DNA from 2 places in the Brachybacterium vulturis genome. Region 1 is predicted to be linked to the other one. Evidence: predicted binding sites of a transcription regulator. Region 1 holds the regulator's gene; the other holds the start of a gene.
What was found. The regulator LexA, encoded in region 1, represses DNA repair genes until DNA is damaged. The targets are predictions, from matches to a motif close to TCGAACANNTGTTCGA.
Positions count from the first base shown of each region.

Region 2: a site for LexA is predicted at 2,075-2,090, ahead of CFK38_RS12895 (HNH endonuclease signature motif containing protein). Genes of this name have one in related genera too.

Region 1 is NZ_CP023563.1:3,155,781-3,159,989, forward strand. Features, by position in the region: gene nrdR (transcriptional regulator NrdR) at 53-535, opposite strand; gene CFK38_RS14165 (LysM peptidoglycan-binding domain-containing protein) at 564-956, opposite strand; gene lexA (transcriptional repressor LexA) at 1,126-1,830, shown strand; gene CFK38_RS14175 (ATP-dependent DNA helicase) at 1,885-3,906, opposite strand; gene hflX (GTPase HflX) at 3,942-4,209, opposite strand, start outside.
Region 2 is NZ_CP023563.1:2,871,501-2,875,709, forward strand. Features, by position in the region: gene CFK38_RS12890 (ABC-F family ATP-binding cassette domain-containing protein) at 1-154, shown strand, start outside; gene CFK38_RS12895 (HNH endonuclease signature motif containing protein) at 258-1,871, opposite strand; gene CFK38_RS12900 (GNAT family N-acetyltransferase) at 2,810-3,304, shown strand; gene CFK38_RS12905 (4-(cytidine 5'-diphospho)-2-C-methyl-D-erythritol kinase) at 3,383-4,209, opposite strand, start outside.

The DNA.
Region 1 (4,209 bases):
TTCCGCCCGCATCACGTGCCATCGGACACGTCCCGCGCTGTGGCGGACGGCCTCAGACGCTCGACTCCGCTGCCGGGTCCCCGTCCTGCGGCATCTCCGCGCGCAGCCGTGCGATCGCCGCCTCGAAGTCCTCGAGCGATTCGAAGCCCCGGTAGACGCTCGCGAAGCGCAGATAGGCGACCAGGTCGAGCTCCTGGAGCGGCTGCAGGATCGAGAGGCCGACCTGATCGCCGGCGATCTCCGCGAGGCCGCTGGAGCGGATGCTCTCCTCCACCCGCTGGGCGAGCATCGCCAGCTGGTCATCGCTGACGGGACGCCCCTGACAGGCCTTGCGCACCCCGGAGATCACCTTGGCTCGGCTGAACGGCTCGCTGACCCCGGAGCGCTTGAGCACGGAGAGGGAGGCGGTCTCCGACGTCGAGAAGCGTCGGGAGCAGTGGGGGCACTGTCGCCGACGACGGATCGTCGCGCCGTCGTCGGACGTGCGGGAGTCGACGACGCGGGAGTCGGGATGGCGGCAGAACGGGCAGTGCATCCGCCCAGAATACCGGCCCCCGACCGGCTCAGCGGGCCGCATCCTCCAGGAACGGCAGCTCGATCTCCTGACCGGCCGTGACGCGGCCGGTGGGCAGCTGGTTGTGCACGCGCACCTCGGTGATGAACTCCTGTGCGCTCACGCCCTCCGGCGCGTACTGCTCGGCGAAGCCCCACAGGGTGTCGCCGGCCTCGACGGTGATCGTCACGGGCTGCTCGCTTTCGGTGCCCGCCAGTGCGGGCAGGTCCACCGACAGCAGCACGGCACCGGCGACGAGCAGGCCGAGGACGAAGGCGAGCGCGGTGATCAGCAGGCGCCCGCGACGGGTCGGCTCGAGTCGAACGCGCGCTCGAGGAGCGACGTCGTGACGAGACGTGACCCGCGACGGGATGGGAAGGACCGTGGCGATATCGGTACGCATATCCGAACTCCTGTTCGATCGAATGTCTGTGCGACTGTAACCCGGGCAGCTCGCGACACGCAACAGAAACCTCGAACACATGTTTGGCTTCCGGGGTGCACCGCTCTACCCTGGGTGACAGGACAACGGAACCGCACGGGTCCGACAGACGACGCCAGGAGGCCGCACGATGACGCCGAGCACCCCCCAGCCGATCCCGCTGCGCGACGACGCTCCGGCGGATGAGCGCACCGCGGGCCTCACGCGTCGTCAGCGGCTGATCCTGGAGACGATCAACGAGGCGGTGGCCGCGCACGGCTACCCGCCCACCATGCGCGAGATCGGTGACGCGGTCGGGCTGACCTCCTCCTCATCGGTCGCCCATCAGCTGCAGTCGCTCGAGCGCAAGGGGTTCCTGCGTCGCGACCCCAAGCGACCGCGTGCGATGGAGGTGGTGATGCCCGACGCGGACGACGCCCCGGCTCCGCCGTCCTCCGCGCCGGAGCCCGAGATCATCCCGAACTCCGTGGCCGTCCCCCTGGTGGGACGGATCGCCGCCGGAGTCCCGATCACTGCCGAGGAGCACGTCGAGGACGTCTTCACCCTCCCCCAACGACTGGTGGGTGACGGTGACCTGTTCCTGCTCCAGGTGGTCGGGGACTCGATGATCGACGCCGCCATCTGCGACGGCGACTGGGTGGTCGTGCGGTCGCAGAGCACCGCGGAGAAGGGCGAGATCGTGGCCGCGATGATCGACGGCGAGGCGACGGTGAAGACCTTCGTGCAGCGCGACGACCACGTCTGGCTGATGCCCCACAACCCGGCCTTCGCCCCGATCCTCGGCGATCACGCCGAGATCCTCGGCAAGGTCGTGGCGGTGCTGCGGGCGGTCTGAGCAGCCCTGGCCGCCCTCCGGACGGAGTGGCCCAGCGCTCCGTCGTCCGCGAGGTCAGCCGTCCGCGAGACGGCGCAGCGCCGCCAGGGCGATCTCCGGGTCCGCGGTCGGCCACAGCGGCGGCATCGACTCCCGCAGGAAGCTCCCGTAGCGCGCCGTCGCCAGGCGCGGATCCAGCACCGCGACCATGCCGCGATCCTCGTCGGAGCGGATCAGGCGCCCGGCACCCTGGGCGAGCAGCAGTGCGGCGTGCTGTGCCGAGATCGTCATGAAACCGTTGCCGCCATGGCGCCCGATCCGCTCCTGCCGCGCCGCGGTCAACGGATCATCCGGGCGGGGGAACGGGATCCGGTCGATGGTGACCAGCCGCAGCGACCGTCCCGAGACGTCCACGCCCTGCCACAGGGTGAGGGTGCCGAAGAGGCTCGCGTCCTCGTCCTCGCGGAAGGTCCGCACCAGATTCGCCATCGAGTCCTCGCCCTGTACGGCGATCGTCAGATCCAACCGGGCGCGCACGTGCTCGGCCGCGAGCTCCGCGCCGCGGCGTGAGGAGAACAGGCACAGCGCTCCGCCCCGGGAAGCCTCCACCAGCTCGGTGAGGTGATCCAGCATCGCCGGGGAGGGCCCGTCCCGGCCCGGCTGCGGCAGATGCCGCGCGGTGTAGAGGATGCCCTGGCGCCGGTACTCGAAGGGGCTGCCCACATCGAGCCCGGCCCATGCGCTCGTCTCCGCCCGCGGCGGCAGCTCGTCCTCGGCGACCCGATCCCGGCGGGCCAGGCCCACCTCCCCGGCCGCCGGCTCGAAGCGGCCGCCGAGCGCGAGGGTCGCGGAGGTGAGCACCGCGGTGCGCTCCTCGAGGATCGCCCCGCGCATGGCCGCCGCGACGCTGAGCGGCGCGACCTGGATGCTGGAGCGTCCCGTGGCCGGGGAATGCGAGATCGAGACCACGTCATCCTCGCCCGGAGAGGCGAGCCGTTCGCAGACGTCGATGATCTCCTGCAGGTTCGCCCGGACGGTCTTGCGGGCCCCCGCGGAGGTGTCGTCGCCGGCGTCCTTCGCCTCGGAGTGCGCCGTGCGCGCCTCGACCCGCAGCTGGGTGACCGCGTCGTCGAGACGCTCGGGCAGCTCGCCGATGACCCGCCCGTCGGGAGCGAGCTCGAGGGACTCGCGCAGCTCCTCGGAGGCGTCCTCCAGAGCGGTCCCGGCCACGCCGAGCCCGCGGAGGTCGCGGACGGTGCCACGCAGCATGCCCGGCGTCAGCACATCGGTGACGGCGCTGGTGACACGGGTGGAAAGGTCGTGAGCCTCGTCGAAGACGACCACGTCGTGGTCGGGGATGATGCCGTGGTTGTCGAAGGCGTCGATGGCGAGCAGCGCATGATTGGTCACCACCACGTCGACCTCCCGGGCCAGTTCCCGGCTGCGTTCGGCGAAGCAGTCCTCCACCATCGGACAGCTGCTGCCGATGCACTGGGTGCCGGTGACCGAGACCTGGCGCCATGCGCGGTCGGAGACGGCGTCCTCGAGGGAGTCGCGATCTCCGCTGTCGGTCTCCTCGGCCCATTCGCGCAGGCGTCGCACCTGCTGCCCCAGCCGCTCCCCACCACCGCGCGCAGGATCCGCCGAGGCCTCCGCGAACAGCGCGCCGGGTTCGATATCGACCGGGTAGCCGCCGGCGATCTTGTGCTTGCACAGGTAGTTCGCCCGGCCCTTGAGGAGCGCGAAGGTGGGGGTGCGGGGCAGATGCGGGGCGAGCGCCTCGACCAGACGCGGCAGATCCTTGCGGACGATCTGGGTCTGCAGCGCGATGGTGGCGGTGGAGACGACCACCGGTCGGCCGCTGACCAGGGCGTGGCGCATGGCCGGGACGAGATAGGCGAGCGACTTGCCGGTGCCGGTGCCGGCCTGCACCAGCAGGTGCCGACCTCCGGACATGGCCAGGTCCACTGCCTCCGCCATCGTCTGCTGGCCCTCGCGGGAGGCCCCGCCGATCGCCGTCACCGCAGCATCCATCAGGGTGGACAGCGGGATGTCCCCCGCCGTGGGAGCGACGGGGTGGGTGGACGGAGCGGTCATCCGCTCAGGGTATCCGCGCCGCGGCCGCGCACCGCTCAGGACGCGCTGCGCAGCTCGGCGGCGAGGGCCTCGTCCACCCGGGCACGGAGGTGCGTGCCCTCCATCAGGTGCTCCTCGGCGAGCACCTCGCCGGTGGTGTGGACCCGGGAGATCAGGTCCCCGCGGGAGTAGGGCACCACCAGGTCCACCTCGACGGCGGGACGGGGCAGCCGCTCGGCGATCAGATCGCGCAGCTCCTGGAGCCCCAGGCCGGTGCGTGCGGAGACCACGACGCTCTCCTCGACCTGGCTCCGGATCCTGGCG
Region 2 (4,209 bases), 280 kb from region 1:
GCGGCAGACGACGTCCCTGCACACGAAGCTGGCCGACCACGACCAGTCCGACTACGTGGGTCTCGCGGAGATCACGGCACAGCTGCGCGAGGTCGAGGGCGAGATCGAAGCTCTCGAGGAGCGCTGGTTGGAGCTGTCCGAGCTGCTCGGCTGAGCCGGACCGCCACTCACGCTGCGCCTCGTCGTCACTCCGGCTGCGCCCCGTCGCCACCTCGGATGCGCGTCGTCACTCCGGCTGCGCCTCGTCGTCACTCGCGCTACGCCGCGCCGGCTTCAGGACCGCGCCATGGCCTGCGGGAGATGAGCGTGAGGTGCGGGAGGAAGACGTGATCCCGCCGCCCCCGCGCGAGCCGGTGGCGGTCGCTGAGGGAATCGTGCTCCACCAGGTGCGGATCGATCAGTGCGAGAGCGCGACGGAGTGCGCCTTCGGGCTCGTCAACAGCAGTGCCCTGGATCTGGTCTCCGCTGTGGTCTCGGCGTGGAATACCGGATTCTCGGGACGTCCCTGGTGTCGGCTCGTCCTGGGGCGGGCCGGAGTCGGCATCGAGCGCGGAGTGCTCCGCGCCGGCGGTGCTGCCGAGGAGCCTCGCCCCCGTGCCGAGCGGGTCGTGATTGATGCCGCGGCGGTGGGACTTCTGCCCGTAGCGGGTGGTCCATTCGACGGTGCGGCGCTTCCCGTTCTCGTCACGGACGACGCGCGCGCTCTGCCCGGACTCCTCCTTCTGGTTGTCCGCGGCGCAGAGTCCGTTGCCGTTGTCCAGGGAGGTGGGACCACCCTGCGCCCAGGGGACGATGTGGTCGTTCTGGCGGATGCTCGCATCGCAGTGGGGCGCCCGGCAGGTCTGGTGGGCGATCCGGAGGAAGCGGGCGAGCGCCGGCGGGAAGCTGCGGGCAGTGGATTCGACGGCGACGAGCTGGCCGTCCTCCGGGTCGGTGTAGAGCCGGCGCAGCGCCGGCGCCAGCTCCGGATCCTGGTCCGCGGCGCTCATCGCCTCGCGCATCTCCTCGCGGATGTGCTCATAGGGCACCGCGCCGTAGCCCTCGATGGTGGCGGCGTCGGCATGGTCGGGGGCGAGGAGGGAGCGGTCGGTGATGATCACGCCGATGTCCAGAGTGGACGGATCGATCCCCTCGCCGCGACCGATCAGCGCATCGGCGAAGAGGTCCGCCATGATCTGCTGGTGGCCCCGCCGATCACCGTGGGCGCGGGCCTTCTCCGCGGCGATCGAGAGTCCCTTGCGGATGCGGGCGCCGTCGAGCCCGGACAGGTGCGCGGTGACCGTGCACATGCCGTGCTCGCCGCGGCGCACGGTGACACTGCGATCCTTCTTCGCCGTGCGATGACGGTCTGCGGCCCCGTGCGGATCCAGTCCGTGCAGCACCTTCTCCGCCTCACCGGCCCATTCCTCTGGACCGCAGTCCTCGAGGTAGGGAAGGTGGGCGGCGAGGATCTGATCGACCTGCGCGCGCTGCTCGGGGCTCGCCGGCGCCATCGTGCGCCCCACTCTGTGCGCGGAGCTGGGCACGATCCGGCCGTGGGCGAGTGCTGCGAGCATGCCGGGCATCGAGCGGACGAGGCGGCGACAGGAGGCCATCGACTGACCGGCGCAGGACCTGGACTGCTTCAGCGCCGTCGACACCTCGGACCGTGCGATCTTCAGCGCCTGCTTCGGCGTCTCCTCACGACGCCGACAGTCCTCCTTGACCGACTCCTCCAGGCGGATCAGCGCCCGTGCCTGGACCGCGGCCACCGCACCGGACAGCTCCTGGAGCCGACTCAGCACTGCGACGGTCTCAGTCGCCGACAGTCGATCGAGCGAGACGGCACCGTCCGCACCGATCTCGGCGAGCACGGCACGCGCAGCGGTCACGTCGACGTCACCGATCCGGAGTTCGCCGACACCCGCATCGATCGTCAATGCGCTTCGCGCTCCGGAGCGCTCCTGTGCAGCGATCGACCCCTCGGGGCCCCTCCCCGAGGTCGCACGCAGCGGCACGACCCCGGAAGCGTCGTGACCGACTCCCGGGGTTTCTTCGCTCGTGTCGTGCGGATCGTGTGCCATACCTCATATTTTCGCACAGAGATTCGATGAAGGGAAGGGCTCGGGAGAGCCTACTCGTGAGTAGCTACTTATTGTGGATAACTTCCACTGGGGAGGAACGGTGCGACGCCCCCGACATTCCTCCGCATTCAGGTGAGCACCGCAGGAGCCCATCGAGCGCTGCCCTCCGCTCGAGTTCCGAGACGTCGTCCATGGGCGGCGGCGCGACCGATGCCGAGCCCCGACCGCGAGCAGGAGCGCAGCCGGAGGAGGGAGCGGAAGTGCACGTCAGAGTGGAGGAAGGAGCGGGATGGGGACCAGCAGAGGGACCGGCTCCTGGCTTTCCGGGGCCGGGTCACCGACGGTCCGCCGCCTCTGCCACCCACGTGCAGCGCCGCGACGGGCACACCCGCGCTCGACCTGCACGCACTACTCCGGAACATTTCGCAGGAAACACGCGCTCATACCTGTTTCTCCGAGCGAATGAAGCACGTCATACAGCCTCATCATTCCTTTCCGGAGGAGTGCAGAGATCCCGTGCGAGATATTCACGAACCACCTCCTACCGTCGCGCCGAGGCTTGTCGGTGGTGCACCGAGGCATGTCGGTGGTGCACCGAACGGTGTGTCCCCACCCTCCCCTGCCTCGTCCGGGGTGCTCTCCTTCGCCGCCTTCTCCCCGGAGGTCGCGTCACGGGAGCGAGTGCGGGCGGGGTCCGCGCCGGGGAGGGATTGCACGGCGTTCGAAGATCCACGGATACTGGAGTCATGACGGATCCGCCGTTCCACCTTCGGCCCGCCACCTCCGGCGATGCCGAGGGATGCGCATTCGTGCACCGCACGGCGTGGGTCGAGACGTACTCCGAGCTGCTCCCTGCGCGGCACTGGGAGAGGGACACGCTGTCACGTCGCACGGAGAGCTGGCGGCGTCGGCTCGACGGCGGCGCGGCCGTCACCGTGGCGGAGTCCGCGGGACGGATCATCGGGTTCGCCATGACGACTCCGGCGCGCACGATCGGGGCGCACGAACCCGTGCGTGAGGTCGAGCTGTCATCCCTCTATGTCCTGACGGCTCACCACGGGACCGGAGCAGGGCAGGCGCTGCTCGATGCGGTGCTGAGGCCCGATACGCCGGCGCAGCTGTGGGTCCTCGAGGAGAACCCTCGAGCGCGTCGGTTCTACGAGCGCAACGGCTTCACCGCCGATGGCGCTCGCTGCGTCGAGGAGAGCCTGTCCCTCACCGAGGTTCGGCACGTCCGATGAGAGAGGGAGGACCGGTGATTTCGATCCCGGCCATCCACCGCGGGGAGACCGCGCCGGAGGACACCGGGGATCGCGGAGTCACTCCTCCTCGAGCACGCTCGCTCCCGGTGCCGACCCGCGGGCCACCAGGCACGACTCCACCAGCGACTCGCTCATCAGCCCCGCCGCGATCGAGCTGGCCTGCATCTCGTCCTCCACCAGCACCGCGATCGTCGGGCCCGATCCGCTGACCAGCGCGGCCGGGGCGCCGAGCTGCTCGGCGGCCTCGACCACGGGCTCCAGTCCGGGGTGCAGGGCGAAGGCCGCGGCCTGCAGGTCGTTGTGCAGGGTCTCGGCCAGCAGGTCGATGTTGCCGCCGCTGAGGGCCTGGAGCTGGCGCTCGTCGACCGTGGGTCGCGTGGCAGGGGTGCGCCCGCCACCGGCGGCGATCTCGTCGAAGCGGCGGAACACCGCCGGGGTGGAGAGGTGCCCGCCGGGGACGGCGAGCAGCCAGGTCCATTCCCCATGGGTGAGCACGGTGGTGAGGTCCGCCCCGTTGCCGCGGCCGAGCGCCGTGTGCCCGAGCATCGCGAAGGGCACGTCGGCGCCGAGCCGGGAGCCGAGCTGACGCAGCCGCTCGCCGCCCAAGCCCAGGCCCCACAGCCGGTCCAGGGCGACCAGGGTGGCGGCGGCGTCGGCCGATCCCCCACCCATGCCTCCCGCGATCGGGACCTGCTTGCGGATGTGGAGCGCGGCGCCGTCGCGGAGATCGCACTCGGTGCGCAGCAGCTCCGCCGCGCGCAGGGCCAGGTTCGACTCGTCCAGCGGGACGGTCCCCGGCACCTGGGAGCTGACCTCGAGACTCATCCCGTCGGCCCGGGTGGCGGTGATCGTCTCGTAGAGATCCACTGCCTGGAACACGGTGG